3 regions of the Saccharothrix sp. BKS2 genome follow, and region 1 is predicted to be linked to each of the others. Evidence: riboswitches for the same ligand, from Rfam matches in the RefSeq annotation. Region 1 holds a riboswitch; each other region holds the start of a gene.
The links. Region 1 has a riboswitch for S-adenosylmethionine ahead of Q5530_RS19040 (aminotransferase class V-fold PLP-dependent enzyme). Riboswitches for the same ligand answer to the same signal wherever they lie in the genome.
Positions count from the first base shown of each region.

Region 2: another riboswitch for S-adenosylmethionine. It lies ahead of thrC (threonine synthase); the one in region 1 lies ahead of Q5530_RS19040 (aminotransferase class V-fold PLP-dependent enzyme).
Region 3: another riboswitch for S-adenosylmethionine. It lies ahead of Q5530_RS25805 (methionine ABC transporter ATP-binding protein); the one in region 1 lies ahead of Q5530_RS19040 (aminotransferase class V-fold PLP-dependent enzyme).

Region 1 covers NZ_JAUQOL010000008.1:244,138-250,822, forward strand. Annotated here, with positions in the region: gene Q5530_RS19020 (AsnC family protein) at 1-631, shown strand, start outside; gene Q5530_RS19025 (multidrug effflux MFS transporter) at 628-1,881, opposite strand; gene Q5530_RS19030 (RluA family pseudouridine synthase) at 1,965-2,852, opposite strand; gene lspA (signal peptidase II) at 2,894-3,457, opposite strand; gene Q5530_RS19040 (aminotransferase class V-fold PLP-dependent enzyme) at 3,481-4,797, opposite strand; SAM riboswitch class IV at 4,830-4,944, opposite strand; gene Q5530_RS19045 (potassium/proton antiporter) at 5,170-6,642, opposite strand.
Region 2 covers NZ_JAUQOL010000006.1:324,422-331,106, reverse strand. Annotated here, with positions in the region: gene Q5530_RS15185 (DNA internalization-related competence protein ComEC/Rec2) at 1-1,656, shown strand, start outside; gene thrC (threonine synthase) at 1,583-2,848, opposite strand; SAM riboswitch class I at 2,860-2,986, opposite strand; gene holA (DNA polymerase III subunit delta) at 3,087-4,070, shown strand; gene rpsT (30S ribosomal protein S20) at 4,365-4,625, opposite strand; gene Q5530_RS15165 (glycoside hydrolase family 3 N-terminal domain-containing protein) at 4,756-6,685, opposite strand, start outside.
Region 3 covers NZ_JAUQOL010000012.1:218,778-225,462, forward strand. Annotated here, with positions in the region: gene metG (methionine--tRNA ligase) at 1-871, shown strand, start outside; gene Q5530_RS25790 (TatD family hydrolase) at 868-1,704, shown strand; gene Q5530_RS25795 (transglycosylase family protein) at 1,983-3,431, shown strand; gene rsmA (16S rRNA (adenine(1518)-N(6)/adenine(1519)-N(6))-dimethyltransferase RsmA) at 3,442-4,323, shown strand; SAM riboswitch class I at 4,411-4,502, shown strand; gene Q5530_RS25805 (methionine ABC transporter ATP-binding protein) at 4,716-5,726, shown strand; gene Q5530_RS25810 (methionine ABC transporter permease) at 5,723-6,406, shown strand; gene Q5530_RS25815 (MetQ/NlpA family ABC transporter substrate-binding protein) at 6,453-6,685, shown strand, end outside.

The DNA.
Region 1 (6,685 bases):
GCCCAGCGGCGCGTACCCGCGGCAGGGCTCGGTGCGCGGCACGCCGTCGGGCCCCTACCCGCCGTACACCCCCGCCCAGGGCCCGCCCAGCCAGCCGTTCCCGGCCCAGCCGCCGTCGGGGCCCGTCCCGCTCCCGGAGCCGATGAGCACCTGGGGCGTGCCCGGCACCTCCGGGTGGGCGCGGGGCGACCAGCAGGGCGCGCCGCGCTCCCGCACCGGCAAGATCGGCAGCGCCCTGGCGACCGAGGGCCTGGAGGGCGCCCGGTTCACCATCCAGCTGGTCGAGGTGGTCGACCCGGCAGACTTCCTGTTCACCGCGGCGGGCTACAAGCTCGCGCCCGGCGAGCGGGCCGTGGTCGTGCACACGGAGCTGGCCAACACCGGCAAGGTGCCGTTCAACGCGCTGCCGGACATGTACCTGGTGCTGATGACCAAGACCGGCGAGACGATCGCCAAGGCACCGGTGTCGCTGTCGTCGCGGCCGCCGCACAAGATCGGCGTGCAGCCGGGCGAGACGGCGGGCGGGCACACCGTCTACGTGCTGCCCGAGGAGACCGGGGTCTTCTCGGTCCGCTGGAGCGCCCGCCCCGAGCCCGACCTCAACACGCTGGTCTGGACGATCGACGACTAGCGCGCGGGCACCGCGGCCGACGCCTCACCGTCCCGCACCTCTTCTCCGCCCCGCGCCTCGCCGTCCCGGGTGATGCCCACGTCGCCCCTGGTCAGCACCGCGAACACGACGGTGGCCAGCACGGCGGAGGCACCCATCACGGTCACCATCGGCAGCAGGCTGGCCGATCCGCCCGCGCCCACCAGCGGCGCCATCAGCCCGCCGACCAGGAACGTGAGCACGCCCAGCACGGCCGAGGCGCTGCCCGCCGCCTCCGGGTGCCGCGACATGGCCAGCGTCGAGGCGTTCGGCATGAGCAGGCCGACGCCGATCGTGAGCACGAACAGCGGCGGCAGGAACGTGGCCAGCCCGCCGTCCAGCGCGGCGCCGACGACCAGCCCCACCCCGCCGACCGCGGCGCCCGCCAGGCCGGTCTTGAGCAGCGGGCGCGGCATGATCCGGCCGGTGAGCCTGGTGTTGAGCACGCCGGCCAGGAAGATGGCCACCGAGTTCGCCGCGAACACGTAGCTGAACTGCTGCGCGGTCAGCCCGAACACGTCCTGGAGCACGAACGAGGCGCCCGCGACGTAGGCGAACAGCGACCCCAGCGCCAGGGACGAGGCGAGCACGTAGCCGAGGAACTTCCGGTCCGCCAGCAGCCCGCCGAACACCCGGAGGGTCAGCAGGAGGTTCGCGGGCCGGCGCCGGTCCGGCGGCAGGGTCTCCGGCAGCGTGAGCGCGAGCAGGACCAGCAGCACCAGGCCGAGCAGCGCCAGCACCACGAACGTGCCGCGCCAGCTGGTGAACCGCAGCAGCTGGCCGCCCAGCACCGGGGCGAGCACCGGGCCCATCCCGTTGACCATCATCATCAGCGACATGAACCGGGCCATGGCCAGGCCCTCGAAGCGGTCGCGGGCGATCGCCGCGGCGACCACGAACCCGGCCGCCACGCCGAGGCCCTGGAGCAGCCGCAGGCCGGAGAACGCGAGCGCGCCCGGCGCCGCCGCGCAGACCAGCGACACGAGCACGTAGCCGCCGAGCCCGACCAGCAGCGGCCGGCGGCGGCCCCACGAGTCGGACAGCGGTCCGACCAGCAGCTGGCCCAGCGACAGGCCGATGATGAAGGTCGTCAGCGACAGCTGGACCTGGGACTCACCCGTGCCGAACTCCCGGGCCATGTCCGGGAACGCGGGCAGGTAGGTGTCGATCGAGAGCGGTCCCAGGCTGCACAGCGCGCCCAGCAGGGCGGCCAGGCGGGTCTTGTTGTCCATGTGTCCGTCCCCCGGTTTCTCCGGTAGAAGCTTCGCAAGACGAAGCAACCGCGGGGCGGCGTTATGGCTCAGGTCACGCCGACTCAGTGACCTTCGTCGCGGAGCAGCTCCAGGGAGTTCGCCAGGTCGGCCGGGTACTCGCTGGTGAACTCCACCCACCGGCCGTCGGCCGGGTGGTGGAAGCCGAGCATCCGGGCGTGCAGCCACTGCCGGGTGAGACCCAGTCGCTTGGCCAGCGACGGGTCGGCCCCGTAGGTCAGGTCGCCCACGCACGGGTGGCGCAGGGCCGAGAAGTGCACCCGGATCTGGTGCGTGCGGCCGGTCTCCAGGTGCACGTCCAGCAGCGACGCGGCCCGGAACGCCTCGGCCACCTCGTAGTGGGTGATGCTGGGCTTGCCGTTGGCCATCACGGCGAACCGGTAGTCGTGCTTGGGGTGCCGGTCGATGGGCGCGTCGATGGTGCCCTTGATCGGGTCCGGGTGGCCCTGCACCAGCGCGTGGTACAGCTTCTCGACGGTCCGCTCCTTGAAGGCGTGCTTCAGGGAGGAGTAGGCGCCCTCGCTCTTGGCGACCACCATCACGCCGGTCGTGCCGACGTCCAGCCGGTGCACCACGCCCTGCCGCTCGGCGGCGCCGGAGGTGGCGATGCGGATGCCCGCCGCGGCCAGGCCGCCCACCACCGTGGGCCCGGTCCAGCCGGGGCTCGGGTGCACGGCCACGCCCACCGGCTTGTCGACCACGATCACGTCGTCGTCCTCGTGCAGGACCTCCAGGCCCTCCACGGGCACGGCCTGCACCTGGACCGGCCGCTCGGGCTCGGGGAGGGTGACCTCCAGCACCGAGCCGGCGACCAGCCGGTCGGACTTGCCCGCCGGGTGCCCGTCCAGCACCACGTCGCCCGACTCGGTCAGCGCCGCCACCGCGGTGCGCGACAGGCCCAGCAGCTTGGCCAGGCCCGCGTCGACGCGCATACCGTCCAGGCCGTCGGGCACGGGCAGGTTGCGGTAGCCGCTCACTTCTTCTTCTCCACCTTGGTGCCGTCGTAGTCGCGCTGGAGCAGGGCCATCAGCACGATGACGCCGCCGCCCACGCAGATGGCCGAGTCGGCCAGGTTGAACACGGGGAAGAAGTTGCCCCACGGGTCGAGCACCGAGATGAAGTCGACCACGCCGCCCCGCAGCGGGCCGGGGGCGCGGAACACCCGGTCGACCAGGTTGCCCGTCGCGCCGCCCAGGATGAGGCCCAGGCCGATGGCCCAGCCGACCGACCGCAGCCGGCGGGCGATCCACAGGATGAAGCCGACCACGCTGAACGCGATCAGCGCGAGGATCACCGTCCAGCCCTCGGCCAGGCCGAACGCCGCGCCGGTGTTGCGGATCAGCGGCAGGTAGAGCAGGCCGCCGAGCAGCTCGACCGGCTCCCGGCCCTCCAGCCGCTCCACCGCCAGGACCTTGGTGCCCAGGTCGAGCGCCAGCACGAGCGGCGCGATGACGGCCAGCAGGGCGACGCGGCGCTGGGGCAGCGGCGCCTCCGGTTGGTCCGCGGCGTCGGGCTCGGTGTTGGGCTCAGTGCTCACCCGGCCATTGTCCAGCATCCCCGTCAGCGCAGGAACGGCGGGAGCGGGCGCACGTCGTCGACCGGCGCCCACCGACCCTCCCTCAGTTCGTACTCGAACCGCGAACCCTCGGTGACGAGCCGGCGCAGCGCCTCGACGAACCGGTCCACGTGCTCCTCGGTGGTGCCCAGCCCGATCGAGGCGCGCAGCGCGGGGCCGCCGGCCAGCCGCTGGACGGCCACGTGGGCGCAGAACGCGCCGTCGCGCACGCCGATGCCGTGCTCGGCGGACAGCGCCGCCGCCAGGTAGCCGACGTCCTGCGCGCCCACCGTGAAGCCGACCACGCCCACCCGGTCGTGCCCGGCCCCGAACAGCGACAGCTCCGCCACGCCGGGCACCGACCGCAGGCCGTCCCGCAGCCGCGCCAGCAGCACCCGCTCGTGCTCCAGCGTCTGCGCCCAGTGCCGCGCCAGCACGTCGCAGGCGGTGGCCAGGGCGTGCGCGCCCACCACGTTGGGGGTGCCCGCCTCGTGCCGCTCGGGCCCGTTCGACCAGGACACGCCCAACCGGCCGCCGCGGTCGGTGACGCGGGCCGTGGCCCCGCCGCCCACCAGGTAGGGCTCGGCGGCCCGGAGCCAGTCCGACCGGCCGACCAGCGCGCCCGCGCCGAACGGGGCGTACAGCTTGTGCCCGGACAGCACGGCGTAGTCGACGTCCAGGGCCCGCAGGTCGATGGGCCGGTGTGGCGCGAGCTGGGCGGCGTCCAGGACGACGCGCGCACCGCGGCGGCGCGCCACCCGCACCACCTCGGCCACCGGCCACACCTCGCCGGTGACGTTCGACGCGCCGGTCACCACCACCAGCCGCGGCCCGACCGGCGCCTCGCGCAGCGCCCGGTCCAGCTCCAGCACCGCCGCGGCCGGGTCGCCGGGCGTCCGCAGCCGCCGCACGTGCGGCCCGCGCCACGGCAGCAGCGCCGCGTGGTGCTCGGTGTCGAACAGCACCACCGCCGTCCGCCGCGGCAGGGCCCTGGCCAGCAGGTTCAGCGCGTCGGTGGTGTTGCGGGTGAACACGACCGAGTCGCTGTCGCGCGCGCCCAGGAACCGGCGCACCGCCTCCCGCGCCTGCTCGTGGACCCGCGTCGACACCTGTGAGGCGAACCCGGCGCCCCGGTGCACGCTCGCGTACCAGGGCAGCAGCTCGTCGACGGCGTCCCGCACCTGCTCCAGGCAGGGCGCGCCGGCCGCGTGGTCCAGGTTCGCGTACTCGACCCGCTCGCCGGTCAGCACCGGCACCCTCAGCGAGGCGCCCACCGTCCGGGGCAGACCGGCACCGACGACAGGGGAAACCGCAACGGCCACGAGACCCTCCGGGAGTCCGGGACTCCACCGGAGGCCCGCGCTTGCCGCACGCCCGACGCGCACGACCAGGTCCTCACCGGGGGCACCCCACCGCGGTTGGAGGGTTGCCGGCCAGCAAGCCCGGGCTTGTCACTGGCACTCATGACCTTCCCCACCACCCTAACCCGCCCCCCACCACCCCACCACCCATCCCACCCCCTGAGACCGCGAGTCGTACGCTCAGACCCCGCGAGTCGTACCTCCAGACCGCGCGAGTCGTACGTTCAGGACCCCCGAGTTACACGTTCAGGCACCCCATCGGGGTGACGCGAACGCTGAATTCGGAGGTCCTGGACGTACGACACGACGGGCCGGAACGTACGACTCGCGCGATCAGGGCAGGCCCGCGTCGCCCTTCCAGCGGGCGAAGCGACCGGCCCGGTCCACCGCCCGGATCCGCTGCTCCGTGGCCGTGCGCACGACGTCCGTGCACACCACCAGCAGCTGGTCGTGCTCCTGCAACCGCGTGGTCGGCTGGGGCGTGAACCCCTTGTCGCCCCGCACCACCAGGCTCACCGAGGACCCCGGCGGCAACCGCAGCTCGGACAGGTACACGCCGTGCAGCTGGGACCCCCGCTGGATGCGCACCTGGAGCAGCTCCGCGCCCAGCTCGTCCAACGCCGACGAGTCGACCTGCACCTCCAGCGCCTCACCCGACCGGACCAGCTTCAGCCACTTCGCCAGCCACGGCAGCGTCGTCCCCTGCACCACCGTCAGCACGACGACCAGCACGAACACGGCGTCCACCAGCCGCTGCGCCCCCGGCACCCCCTGGATCAGCGGGATCAGCGCGAACACGATCGGCACCGCGCCCCGCAGCCCCGACCACGAGATGAACACCTGCTCCCGCCACGGCACCCGGAACGGCAGCGCCGCGCACAGCACCGACAGCGGCCGCGCCACCAGCACCAGCACCCCTCCCGCCACCAGCGCCGGCACCACCGCGTCGAGCAGCCGACCGGGCGAGGCGTACAGCCCGAGCAGCACGAACAGCCCGATCTGGGACAGCCACCCCAGCCCCTCGGCGAACGACAGCGTGTCCGACCGGTGCGGCAGCCGCGCGTTGCCCAGCACCAACGCCGAGATGTAGACCGCGAGGAACCCGGACGCGTGCGCCAGGTCCCCCGCCGTGTAAGCCAGCACGCACACCGCCACCGTGGCCAGCGGGTACAGGCCGGTCGCGGGCAGCGCCGCCCGGCGCAGCCCCACGCCTCCCAGCCACCCCAGCCCGAGCCCGATCAGCGTGCCCGCGACCAGCTCGTAGCCCATCAGCAGCGGCGCGGTCCAGGTGATCGGGTCGGGTGCCGCCAGCAGCACGACGGCGATGTACACCGGCGCGTCGTTGATGCCGGACTCCAGCTCCAGCGGTCCGATCAGCCGCTTGCCCACGCCCACCCCGCGCAGCACGCTGAACACCGCCGCCGCGTCCGTGGACGACAGCACCGCGCCCCACAGCAGCGCCGTGCGCCAGTCCATGTCCAGCAGCAGGTGCAGCCCGAACGCGGTGACCGCGATGCTGACCCCGACGGACACTGTGGACAGTGCCACGCCCAGCCCCAGCGCGGGCCGCACGTCGGGCCACCGCGTGGTCAGACCGCCCTCGGTGAGGATCAGCACGAGCGCGGCCGTGCCCAGCGACCGGGTGAGGTCCGCGTCCTCGAACTGGATGCCCAGCACCGCCTCGCCCAGCAGCACGCCGATGCCGAGGTAGAGCAGGAGCGACGGCAGGCCGAGCCGGATCGACAGCCGCACCGCGACGACCGAGAGCAGGAGCACCCCGGCGGCGACACCGAGGAAGCCCGTCACACCACCCACTCGACCTCCTGTCGTCACGCGTCGCGGTCATTCT
Region 2 (6,685 bases), on a different contig from region 1:
GAGGGCTGGCTCGGCGGGGTGCTGCTGGCCGGGGTGCTGGTGCTCGGCTGGGTGGTTCTCCGGCTGCGGCGGTTGCGGGTGCTGGTCGTGGCCGCGGCGGCCGGGGCGGTGGTGGTCCTCGTGCCGCTGGAGGTGGTCTCGCCGCGCTGGCCCGTCCAGGGCTGGTCGGTGGTGGCGTGCGACGTGGGTCAGGGGGACGCGGTCGTCCTGGCCACCGCCGAGCGCGACCGGGCGGTGCTGGTCGACACCGGGCCCGACCCGGTGCCGGTGCTGTCGTGCCTGCGGCGGTTGGGGGTGCGGCGCATCCCGCTGGTGGTGCTGAGCCACCTGCACGCCGACCACGTCGGCGGACTGGCCGCCGTGCTGGCGGAACGAGAGGTGGGCGCGGTGGCCGTGGGGCCCGCGCGCCGGCCGGGGTGGGCGTGGGAGGAGGTGCGCGAACGGGCGCGGGCGGCAGGGGTCCGCGTGGTCGAGCTGAGTGCCGGGCAGCGGTTGGGTTGGCCGGGGCTGGGACTCGACGTGCTGGGTCCGCGTGCGGGCCCGGTGGGTGAGACGAACACGGCGGTCAACGACGCGTCGCTGGTGCTGCGGGCATCGACCGCGGCCGGGCGGGTGTTGTTGACCGGCGACGTCGAGCTGGCCGGACAGGCCGACCTGCTCGACGGGCACGTCGACCTGCGGGCCGACGTGCTCAAGGTGCCGCACCACGGGTCGCGGTACTCGTCACCGGCGTTCCTCGCGGCCGTGCGGCCGCGGATCGCGCTGGTGAGCGTCGGCGCGGGCAACCGCTACGGCCACCCCAGCGGGGTGGTGGTCGACGCGCTGGTGAAGCAGGGCGCGCTGGTGCTGCGCACCGACCGGGACGGCGACACCGCCGTCCTCACCGGCCCGGAAGGGCCGCGGATCGTCCGCCGGGGCGGTCCGCTCGACGAGGCGAAGGGGAACGAAGATGAGGAACGACAGGTGGATCAGGCTCAACGCGGGGTGGCAGCGGCCCGGCGACCACCGGGCCCTGGGGTGGGCGTTGTGGCAGCCGGGCTACACCGCTCGGCCCTGGCCGCGCGACGAACTGCGGGCGAGCTTCACCTACTACGTGTGCGAGGACCGGCTCGGCGGGGAACGCGGCATCGTCGCGCGGGCCACCGCCACCGGGGTGGTGCACACGGCCGAGGTGGCTTCCGCCGACGCCGCGTACCGCCTGGTCGCCGACACCCTGTTCGACGACGACCTCGCGATACCGCCGGAGGAGTGGCACGCCGAGCGCTACAACCAGGAAAAGGCGAAACGGCCGTGGCCGCAGCTGCTGACCGCGTGGCGCGTGGTCACCGAACCGGTGGAGCCGCGCGTGCTCCCCGAGCTGGCCGCCTTCCCGCGCACGGGTTGGCTGCGCACCTCGGGGGTCGCGCTGTGACCGCCGCACCGGGTTTGGTGGGCACCGCACCGGGTTCGGTGGGCACCGAACCCGGCCCGGTTGGTGGCTCCGGCTCGGCCGATGCCTCCGGTGTTGCCGGTGGCTCCGGAGCGGCCGGTGGCGCCGGTACGGCTTGTGGCTCCGATGTGTCCGGTGGTCCGGGTGGCGGTGTCAGTTCTGGAGGGCCTTCAGCACGGCCTCCGCCGACGGCGGCACGTTCGCCCGGGGGCCGATGCGGTCGCTGAGGGCGTCGAGGGTCTTGAGGCCGTCGCCGGTGATGAGCAGGACGGTTTCGCCGTCCGGGTCGAGCTGTCCGGACTCGATGAGCTTCTTCGCGGTGGCGACGGTCACGCCGCCGGCGGTCTCCGCGAAGATGCCCTCGGTGCGGGCCAGCAGCCGGATGCCCTCGATGACCTCCTCGTCGGTGACGTCCTCGATCGCGCCGTTGGTGCGGCGCACGGCGTCCAGCACGTAGGGACCGTCGGCGGGGGCGCCGATCGCCAGTGAGCGGGCGATGGTGTCCGGGCGCACCGGGGAGACCACGTCGTGGCCGGCCTTGAAGGCGGCGGAGACGGGGGAGCAGCCGGTGGCCTGGGCGCCGAACACCCGGTACGGGGTCTGCTCGACCAGGTCGAGTTCGCCCAGCTCGCGGAAGGCTTTGTCGACCTTGGTCAACTGGGAGCCGGACGCGATGGGCACCACGATCTGGTCGGGCAGGCGCCAGCCGAGCTGTTCGGCGACCTCGTAGCCCAGCGTCTTGGAGCCCTCGGCGTAGTAGGGGCGGACGTTGACGTTGACGAACGCCCAGTCCTCGTGCTCGGCGGCCAGTTCCTGGGCCAGCCGGTTCACGTCGTCGTAGTTGCCGTCGACGGTGATCAGGTTGCCGCCGTAGACGGCGGTCATGAGGATCTTCGCCTGCTCCAGGGTGGAGGGCACCAGGACCACCGACTGCCAGCCGGCGCGGGCCGCGGCGGCGGCGACGGCGTTGGCGAGGTTGCCGGTGGACGGGCAGGCCAGGACCTTGAAGCCCAGCTCGCGGGCCGCGGCGAGGGCGACGCCGACGACGCGGTCCTTGAAGGAGTGGGTGGGGTTGCCGGTGTCGTCCTTGACCCAGACCTTGCGGACGCCCAGGGCCTTGGCGAGGCGGTCGGCCTCCACCAGGCGGGTGCCGCCGGGGTTGGTGTTGGGGTGCGACTCGACCGTGGAGGGCACGGGGAGCAGGCCGCGGTAGCGCCAGATCGACCGGGGGCCGGCTTCGATGTCCTCACGGCGGACCCGGCCGAAGTCGTAGGCCACTTCCAGCGGCCCGAAACACTCCAGGCAGGCGTATTCCGGTGCGAGCGGCGTCTCGTGCCCGCACTCCCGACAGGACAGGGCACGAGCCGGACCGAGGTCGAAGGAGGTGGTGGTCGCCGAGGGCGCACTGACAGCAGTCATCGCGAGGTGTCTCCTCATCTTTCCCGCGTCGCGGGTCGGAATTGGCACCGTGATCGCCGGCGGGCGCTGGACGCGCACGCTGAACGACGGGTTGCCGGGGCTTCTTCGGGCCGATCCCTCTGCCCCTCTGGATGAGCGGTATTCAGTTGTGGTGACGTCAACCTACGACACGATCCCGACCCGTAGCCAGTGACGTCCACCATCCGGACGGCGAACGGGGCGTGGGAGGATCGCGCGCGTGAGTGCGCCCGCTGACACGCCCGATGCCGTCCACCTGGTCATCGGCGAGGAGGAGTTGCTGGTCGAACGCGCGGTGCGCGGCGCGCTGGACCTCGCGCGGAAGATCGACCCGCAGGCCGACTTGACGCGCGTCCGGGTGACCGAGCTCACCCCTCCCGAGCTGGCTGAACTGGTGAGCCCGTCGCTGTTCGCTGAGGGTCGCGTGATCGCGCTCGAAGCCGCGCAGGAGGTGGGCAAGGAGATCGCCGACGCCGTGATCGCCTACGCCAAGGCGCCCGCCGACGGGGTGACGCTGGTCGTCGTGCACAGCGGTGGCGGACGCAGCAAGGCGGCCAAGGAGCTGCCCGCCGCGCTGCGCAAGGCGGGCGCCGGGGTGACCGAGTGCCCCAAGGTCACCAAGGCCACGGACCGCGAGGCGTTCGTGCGCAACGAGATCCGGGCGGCCGGCGGCGGCAAGGCGGACCCGGAGGCCGTGGCCGCGCTGATCGACGCGGTCGGCTCCGACCTGCGGGAGTTGGCCGCGGCGGCGTCGCAACTGGTCGCCGACACCGGTGGGAAGGTCGACGCCGAGGCGGTCCGCCGCTACCACCGCGGGCGGGCGGAGGTGACCGGGTTCGCGGTCGCGGAGAAGGCCGTGATGGGTGACCGGGCCGGTGCGCTGGAGGCGCTGCGCTGGGCGATCCAGCTCGGTGTGCCGCACGTGCTGGTGGCCGACGCGCTGGCGGACGCGGTGCGCACGGTCGCGCGCGTGTCGGCGGTCGGTCGGGGGGACCCGTTCAAGCTGGCGGGTGAGCTGGGTATGCCGCCGTGGAAGGTGAAGAAGGCCCAGGGGCAGTCGCGTGGGTGGGAGGAGTGGGGGTTGGCGTCGGCCATGTCGGTGGTCGCCGACCTCAACGCGGATGTGAAGGGCGCCGCCGCCGACTCCGGGTACGCCTTGGAGCGAGCGGTCTTGAAGATCGTCGCCGCCCGCGGTCGGCGGTGAAGGCCAGGCTGGTTGAACGCCGGGCTGGTTGAACCCGGGCTGCTGAATGCCGGGCTGCTGAATGCCGAGACGCCGCCGGTCGGCGTGCGACGGGTGCCCGGCGGCCGGCGGCGGGAAAGCTGGGGATGAGTGCCCGATGGCCGGAAAGCAGGGATGACTGCTCGGCGGCCGGAAAAGCTCGAAACAAGTGCCCGGCGGCCGGAAAAGCAGGAGCGCCGCCCGCCCCGCGAGGGGAGAGCGGCGCTCCGGTGCTGTGGTGCTGGGTGCTGTGCTGCTGGGTGCCGTGGACCAGGGTCAGACCTGGTTGGCGCGCCTGGCCAGCGCCGACTTCTTGTTGGCGGCCTGGTTGGCGTGGATCACGCCCTTGGTGACGGCCTTGTCGAGCTTGCGGGAAGCCTCCTGCGCCAGCGCGACGGCCTTCTCCTTGTCACCGGCCTCGGCGGCCTCACGGAACTTGCGGATCGCGGTCTTCAGCGACGACTTGACGGCCTTGTTGCGCAGGCGCGCCTTCTCGTTCGTCTTGATCCGCTTCAGCTGGGACTTGATGTTCGCCACGCGAAAGCCACCCTTTTCCTCGGTCTCGGAGTCGTACCGCGCTCGTCGATCGGCTCCACCCCGAACCCAGGGCGGTCTTCCTCCACTGCGGAATGCCGCGCGGTACGACCAACCACGATATCAGGGCTGCTCACCGCACCGTGAACCCCACCCTCCCCTCGCCGACCAGCACCTCGTACCGGCCCTTCGCCACCTCGGGCCTGCCGGTGGCGTCCATGTCGCCCGCGGTCGTGGCCAGGCGGGTCGCGTCGAAGGTCACCCGGACCGCGCGCTGCTCGCCCGCCTTCAGCTCCACCCGGGTGAAGGCCACCAGGCGGCGGTCCGGGGTCAGGACCCTGCTGACCGGCTGGTGCACGTACACCGGCACCACCAGGGCGCCGTCGCGGCCGCCGGTGTTGGCGACCGTGACCGAGACCTCGACCTTGCCGTCGCGGCGGACCTCGGCGGACTTCAGGACCGGCGCGGACGTGGTGAAGCTGGTGTAGGACAGGCCGTGGCCGAAGGCGAACTGCGGGTCGTAGTTCGAGCTCTCGCCCGTGTTCGCGCCGCGCGGCTGGTCGTAGGAGAACGGCTGGTCACCGATGGTCTTGGGCCACGACACCGGCAGCTTCCCGCTGGGGTTGACCGCGCCGAACAGCACGTCGGCGACGGCGGCGCCGCCCTCGGAGCCCGGCAGCCAGCCGGCCAGCAGCGCGGGCGCCCCGGCGACCGTGCCCAGCACCTGCGGCCGCCCGGTCAGCAGGACCACGACCACCGGTTTTCCGGTCGCGCGCACGGCGTCGACCAGGCCCTGCTGCTCGGCGGTGAGCGCGGGGGACTCGGTGTCGGCCTCGCCCTCGGCGCCCGGGTCCTCGCCGAGCACGACCACCACGGCGTCGGCATCAGCCGACTGGGCCACGGCGTCGGCCCGGGTGGTGGCGCCGACCACGTCCGCCCCCGGCGCGGCGGCCCGGATGCCCTGGAGCACGGTGGTGGTCGGGGGCAGCGGCGAGCCCGCCGGCACGCCCTGCCAGCCGACGGTCCAGCCGCCGAGCTGGCGGGCCACCGAGTCGGCCGCGTCGCCGGTCACCACGAGCTTGCGGGCCCCGGTGGACAGCGGCAGCACGCCCTCGTTGCGCAGCAGCACCACGCCCTCGGCGGCGGCCCGCCGCGCCAGCGGCCGGTCGGCGTCGTTGACGACCCCGTCGGCCGCGGCCGGGTCCACGAACGGCTTCTCGAACAGGCCCAGCTCGAACTTGAGCGTCAGCACGCGCCGCACGGCCTGGTCGATCCGCTTGCCGCTGATGGCGCCGCCGCGCACGCCCGCCAGCAGGCCCTTGGTGAACTCGGCCGCGTTCGACGGCTCCATCGCCATGTCCACCCCGGCGTTCACCGCCATCGCGATGGCCTCCGGGTAGTCCGCCGCCACGTGGTAGCGGTCCACCAGGTACCGGATGTCCTCCCAGTCGCTGATCGCCACCCCGCGGAAGCCCATCCGGTCGCGCAGCTGCTCGGTGAGCAGGTACTTCGACGCGTGCGCCGGCACGCCGTTCACCGCGCCCGAGTTGATCATCACGGTCCGCACGCCGGCGTCGAACTGCGCCTGGAACGGCGGCAGCACGGTGTCCTGGAGGTGCCGGATCGGCAGCTGCGCGGGCGCGCGGTCGTGGCCGTTGAACGGCTCCGAGTACCCGGCGAAGTGCTTGGCGGTGGCGGCCAGCGACGCGGTGCCGTCGGCCTCGCGCTGCTGACCGCGCACGTTCGCCGCGGCCAGCGAGCCCGCCAGCACCGGGTCCTCGCCGTAGGTCTCGTAGTAGCGGCCCCACCGGGTGTCGCGGGCCAGGTCGGAGACCGGCGCGAAGTTCCAGAACACGCCGGTGGCGCGCATGGCCCGACCGGTGGACTCGCCCAGGTCCTCCACCAGATCGGGGTTCCACGTCGCGCCCAGGCCCACCTGGTGCGGGAACATGGTGGCGGAGAGCACGTTCGAGTGGCCGTGCACGCCGTCCGCGCCGTAGATCAGCGGGATGCGCAGGCGGCTGTGGTCCAGCGCGTACCGCTGGATCTCGTTGGTCATCTCG
Region 3 (6,685 bases), on a different contig from region 1:
GTCGCTGCTGCTGGGCCAGAACGGGCAGGGCGCGAAGGGCGGCGAGCCCGGCTCGTTCGGCCCGCTGAACCTGCCGACCGAGGTCGTGTCGTCCGAGTTCCTCACCATGAGCGGCTCGAAGTTCTCCACCTCGCGCGGCACGGTCATCTACGTGACCGACTTCCTGCGCGAGTTCGGCCCGGACGCGCTGCGCTACTTCATCTCGGTCGCCGGCCCGGAGAACCAGGACACCGACTTCACCTGGGAGGAGTTCGTCCGCCGCACGAACTTCGAGCTGGCCAACGAGTGGGGCAACCTGGTCAACCGGTCCATCTCGCTGGCCCACAAGAACGTGGGCGCGGTGCCGCGACCGACCAGGCCGACCGAGGCCGACCACGAGCTGCTGTCGCTGAGCCGCACCGCGTTCGACGTCGTCGGCGGCCACCTGCGCCGCTCGCGGTTCAAGCAGGCGTCGACCGAGGCGATGAGGGTGGTCGGCGCGGCCAACCGCTACCTGTCCGACCAGGAGCCGTGGAAGCTCAAGGACGACCCGGAGCGCCGGGACACCGTCCTGCACACCGCCCTCCAGGTCGTCCAGGACGCCAACGCCCTGCTCACGCCGTTCCTGCCGCACTCCGCGCAGAAGGTGCACGAGCTGCTGGGCGGCCGGGGCGTGTGGGCGGCGCAGCCGGAGATCACCGAGGTGGCCGACCTCGACGTGCCCGACCGCGAGTACCCCGTGCTGACCGGGGACTACGCCGCCGAGCAGGCGACGTGGGGGTCCACGCCGATCGAGGTGGGCCGGCCGCTGGACAAGCCGACCCCGCTGTTCGCGAAGCTCGACCCGGAGCTGGGCGAGAAGGGCCCCGAGTGGGCCCCGATCGTCCGGTGACCGGGCGCAGGGGCGAACGACCGCCGGCGCCGGAACCACTCCCGGCGCCGGTGGTCGACGCGCACACCCACCTCGACGCCTGCGGCGCGAAGACCCCGCGGGACGTGGCGGTCCTGCTCGACCGGGCCAACGCGGCCGGGGTCGACCGCGTCATCACCGTCGCCGACGACCTGGAGGCCGCCCGCTGGGCCGCCGAGGCGGCCACGTGGGACGACCGGGTCTTCGCCGCCGTCGCGCTGCACCCCACGCGCACCACGGGCTTCGGCGAGCACGAGCGGGCCGTGCTGGCGGAGCTGGCCGGGCACCCGCGCGTGGTCGCCATCGGCGAGACCGGGCTGGACTACTACTGGGACCACGCCTCCCCCGAGGACCAGCGCGCCGCCTTCCGGTGGCACGTCGGGCTCGCCAAGGACACCGGCAAGCCGCTGATGATCCACGACCGCGAGGCGCACGAGGACGTCCTGCGGGTGCTGGACGAGGAGGGCGCGCCGGCCGAGGTGGTGTTCCACTGCTTCTCCGGCGACCTCGACTTCGCGCGGCGGTGCGTGGAACGGGGCTTCACGCTGTCCTTCGCGGGCCCCGCGACCTTCCGCAACGCCCACGCGCTCCGGGAAGCCGCGCGGTGGACGCCGGAGGAACGCCTGCTGGTCGAAACGGACGCGCCGTTCCTCACCCCCCACCCGTACCGGGGTCATCCGAACGAACCCTATTGCGCGAACTACACGCTGCGGGACCTGGCGACCCTGCGTGAGGTTGACCTGGCGGAACTCGCCTCCGCGATCACCCGGAACGCCGAGCGGATCTTCGGGCTCCGTGACGCAGCGCAGCACTGATGCTCCTTGCGACGAACGGAGTACCGCCCTGCACCGCCGACGGGGTGACTGAACTCACAAGTCTTGCCGGGGTGTTTGCACAACCTCCCGACACCCGTTACGGTCCCGTGACCGTGCCCCACGTATCCAGTGCCGGGGCGCACCCGCGGTCGGGGCGGGTCGACACACCAGAAGCGAGAAGGACCAACAGCACGGGAGTTGCCGGAGATCAGTAGCTGACCGCCGACGACGACCGTGCGCGTTGCGGGACTTCGCGCCTTCAGGAGGTATGGAACCCCGTGAACTCGTTCAACGAGGACACCGACTGGTTTACGCCCGTGACAGACGTCCCGGCCGCCTCGGTCGACGTCCTGGAGCGGCCGACCGCGTCCGTCGAGTGGGACAACGCGAACTGGGAGACCGCGGTCTTCACGATCACGCCGAACGACGTCCTCGACGTCCTCGGCCCCGACGCCGACGAGCTGCTCGCGAGCGCCAACGTCGACGTCGACGAGTTGATCCGGCTCATCAACGCCGAGACCACGCTCCTCCCGCCGATCATCATCCCGGACGAGGTCTCCCAGGACCGCGTGGCGGGCGCCCTGGCCGCCGAGCGGCCCGACGCCCCGCCCGCCGCCCTGGTCGAGGCCGCCGGGAAGTGGAAGCGCCGCTTCCTCAAGGCCGCGGTCGCCACCGTGCTGGTGACGATCTCCGGCGGCGGCGCGACCGCCATCGCCATGGACAAGTCGATCACGGTCGACGTGGACGGCGAGGCCAAGACCGTGCGGACCTACGAGGGCACCGTCGGCGAGATCCTCGCCGACGAGGGCATCACGGTCGGCGCGCACGACGCCCTGAGCCCGAGCCCCCAGGCCAAGGTCGGCGACGGCGGCCGGATCACGCTCGACCGCGGCCGCCTGGTCAAGGCCACCGTGGACGGCGAGCAGCGCGAGGGCTGGGTCCGCTCGGTCACCGTGGACGAGGCCCTGGACCAGCTCAGGATCGAGGACGAGGGCGCCTGGGTCTCCCACGAGCGCGGCATGGACGTCCCGCTCTCGGGCATGTCCCTGGAGGTCAAGAGCCTCAAGACGATCACGCTCTACGACGGCGGGCACGAGCCGCGCCGGCTCCGGACGACCGCGGTGACGGTCGAGGAGCTCATGCGGGTCGAGAACCTCGCCCTGGGCCCGGACGACAAGCTCGAGACGGCCTCGGACCTGCGCATCACCAGCGGCGCCGAGGTCCACATCAGCCGCACCGGTGTCTCGGTGATCAACGCGACGGAGCCGGTGCAGCCGGCCGTCGAGGAGGTCAAGGACGACACCATGATGAAGGGCCAGAAGCAGGTCGTGGAGGAGGGCGCGGCGGGCGAGCAGATCGTCACCTACCGCGTCACCACCAAGAACGGCAAGGAGATCGCCCGCGAGAAGCTGGGCGTGAAGATCACCAAGGAGCCCAAGGCCCGCAAGGTCAAGGTCGGCACCAAGCTGCCGCCGGACGGCGCGGTGTGGGACTCGCTGGCCAAGTGCGAGGCCGGCGGCAACTGGGCCATCAACACCGGCAACGGCTACTACGGCGGCCTCCAGTTCAACAAGGGCACCTGGGACGCCTACGGCGGCAGCCAGTACGCCGCGTACCCGCACCAGGCGTCCCGCGAGCAGCAGATCGCCATCGCGACCAAGCTGCGCGACGCCCGCGGCGGCTACTCCGCGTGGCCCGGCTGCCGGTCCAAGCTGGGCCTGCCGTAAGAATGGGCGCGTGACCGGAGCTTCATCGCCGGCCGGGCCGGGGGGCAGCGCGCTCCTCGGCCCGGCCGACGTCCGTCGGCTGGCCGCCGACCTCGACGTCCGCCCGACCAAGAAGCTGGGCCAGAACTTCGTGCACGACCCGAACACGGTGCGCCGCATCGTGTCCTCGGCCGCGCTGCGGCCGGACGACGTCGTGCTGGAGGTGGGGCCCGGCCTGGGTTCCCTGACCCTGGCGCTGCTGCCCTCGTGCCGGGCCCTGGTGGCGGTGGAGATCGACGGGGTGCTGGCCGACCGCCTGCCGGTCACCGTCGCCGAGCGCGCGCCCGACCTGGCCGACCGGCTCGCCGTCGTCCACGCGGACGCGATGCGCGTCACGGTCGCGCAACTGCCGCACGCGCCGACCGCGCTGGTGGCCAACCTGCCGTACAACGTGGCGGTGCCCGTGGTGCTGCACCTGCTGGCCGAGCTGCCGTCGTTGCGCACCGGCCTGGTGATGGTGCAGTCGGAGGTGGCCGACCGGATGGCCGCCGGTCCGGGCAGCAAGGTCTACGGGGTGCCCAGCGTCAAGCTCGCCTGGTACGCCGACGCCCGCCGGGTGGGCCCGGTGTCCCGCTCCGTGTTCTGGCCGGTGCCCAACGTGGACTCCGCGCTGGTCGCGTTCGAGCGCCACGAGCTGCTGTCCACTGTGGACCGCAAAGCGCTGTTCTCGTTGGTGGACGCGGCTTTCGCGCAGCGGCGCAAGACCCTGCGCGGCGCCCTGTCCGGGTGGGCCGGTTCGGCCGCCGAGGCCGAGCGCGTGCTGCTGGCCGCCGGGGTCGACCCGGGCGCGCGCGGCGAAAAGCTCGGTATCAGAGACTTCATCCGGATAGTCGAAGCCGCCACCCCCCTCTAAACATCGATCTTTTCGGCCATCAGTGTGATTTGCCGGACGGTTCCGTTACGGGCTTGCGTCGGGCGGGGTCCTTCAGGTGTACTCGACTTGCCATCCCGAGCGGCCGAGAGACCTGGCTCCACGACGCCGCAGCAACCACCCCACCTGGGGGCAGGTGCTTCAGCCAGGAACGATGGAGGATCACGTGCCCAGGATGCGAATGCTCACGCGCCGGCGAGTCGTGGACCACGGCCGCCGCACGGTCTCCGGCTGTCGCAGCTGACGAGCTGATCGCCCCGGCGCTCCTCCCCTCCCCACCGCCGCGTCCCCGTCCGGACGCACCTGCCAGCTGAAGACCCCCGGTCGCCCGCGCCCCGAGCGCGCGCTGCCGCACGCAGTCGTGGAGTGAAAACGTGATCACTGTCGAGAACCTCACCAAGTCCTTCCCCGGGAGTACCGGGCAGGTTCGCGCGCTGGACGGCGTGAACCTGGACGTCGCCGCGGGCACCGTGCTCGGCGTGGTCGGCCCGAGCGGCGCCGGCAAGTCCACCCTCGCCCGGTGCGTCGCGCTGCTGGAGCGCCCCGACAGCGGCGCGATCCGCGTCGACGGCACCGACCTCGTCTCCCTCGACGGCACCGCCCTGCGCGCCGCCCGCCGGCGCATCGGCGTCGTGCCCCAGGGCGATTCCCTGCTGCGCCAGCGCACCGCCGCGGGCAACGTCGCGCTGCCGCTGGAGGCCGCCGGCGTGGCCGGGCCGCAGCGCCGCACCCGCGTCGCCGAGCTGCTGGACCTGGTGGGCCTGACCGACAAGGCCGGCAGCTACCCCGACCAGCTCTCCGGCGGCCAGCGCCAGCGCATCGCGGTCGCCCGCGCGCTCGCCGCGCAGCCCTCGGTGCTGCTGGCCGACGAGCCGACCTCCGCGCTGGACCCGGACACCACCGGCTCGGTGCTCACCGTGCTGGACCGGGCCCGCGCCGAGCTGGGCGTGACGGTGCTCGTGGTGACCCACGACATGGGCGTGGTGCGCCGGATCTGCGACGACGTCGCGGTCCTGGAGGACGGGCGCGTGGTGGAGCACGGCAAGGTGCTCGACCTGGTGTCCGACGCCGGCAGCCGCACGGCCGCGTCGCTGCTGCCCGCCGCGGACCAGAACCCGGCGGTCGACAGCGCCTACGACCGGGTCGCCGACGTGGTGCTGGTCGGCTTCGCCGCGGTCGGCGCGCTGCTGCCCGAGGTGACCAACCGGTTCGGCATCGAGCTGAACCTGCTGGGCGGCGGCCTGACCAGGCTGGGGGAGACCCCGGTCGCGCGGTTCCGCGTCGGGCTGAAGGGCGAGCGCTCGGACTCGGCGCTGGAGTGGATCTCGGAGGCGGGCGGCTCGGTGCGGCGGACCCTGGCGGGGCCGCAGGGAGTCGCTGCGTGAGGTCTGCGACACCCTGGTCCACCGTGTTCGACGAGGTCCTGCTCGCCACCGGCGAGACGTTGTACATGGTGGGCGTCTCCACCCTGATCGCGGTCCTGCTCGGCACCCCCGTCGGCATCTGGCTCCAGCTCACCGCACCCGGTGGGCTGAAGCCCCGGCCGCTGGCGCACAAGGTGCTCGGGTTCGTGGTGGACCTCGGCCGCTCCATGCCCTTCCTGGTCCTGCTGGTGGTGCTCACCTCGCTGACCAGGCTCCTGCTCAGCACCACCATCGGACCGACCGCGGCCATCGTGCCGCTGGCCGTGGGCGCCATCCCGTTCGTCGGCAGGCTGGTCCAGAACGTGCTGTCCGAGGTGCACGTCTCCGTGGTGGAGGCGGCGGTGACCACCGGGTCCTCCACCACCCGCATCGTGCGCAGCGTGCTGCTGCGCGAATCGCTGCCCGCGCTGGTCAACGCCATCGGCGTGACCGCGATCGCCCTGCTCGGCTACTCGGCCATGGCGGGCGTGGTCGGCGGCGGCGGGCTCGGCGACCTCGCCGTGCGCGAGGGCTACCAGCGGTTCAACGACCGCTACCTGTGGAGCACGGTCGCCGTGCTCGCGGTCGTCGCCACCGCGATCCAGTTCACCTCCAACCGCGTGGCGCGGGCCGTCGACCGGCGCCGCCACGCCTCCGTCTGACCTCTCTCGCACACCCCCGCGAGCTTCTCACCCCCGAAGGAACGACATGCGTATCCGTGCTGCCCTGCTGGCCGTGCTGCTGACCGCGGCGGGCTGCGGGAGCGGTGACCCGACCGGCGCCGCCTCCGACCCGGGCGCGCCGCTGAAGGTCGGCGTGAGCCCCGTCCCGCACGCCCAGGTGCTGAAGTACGTGGCCGAGAACCTGGCCGCCTCGAAGGACCTGAGGATCGAGGTGGTGGAGTTCACCGACTACGTGCAGCCGAACACCGCGCTGGTCGA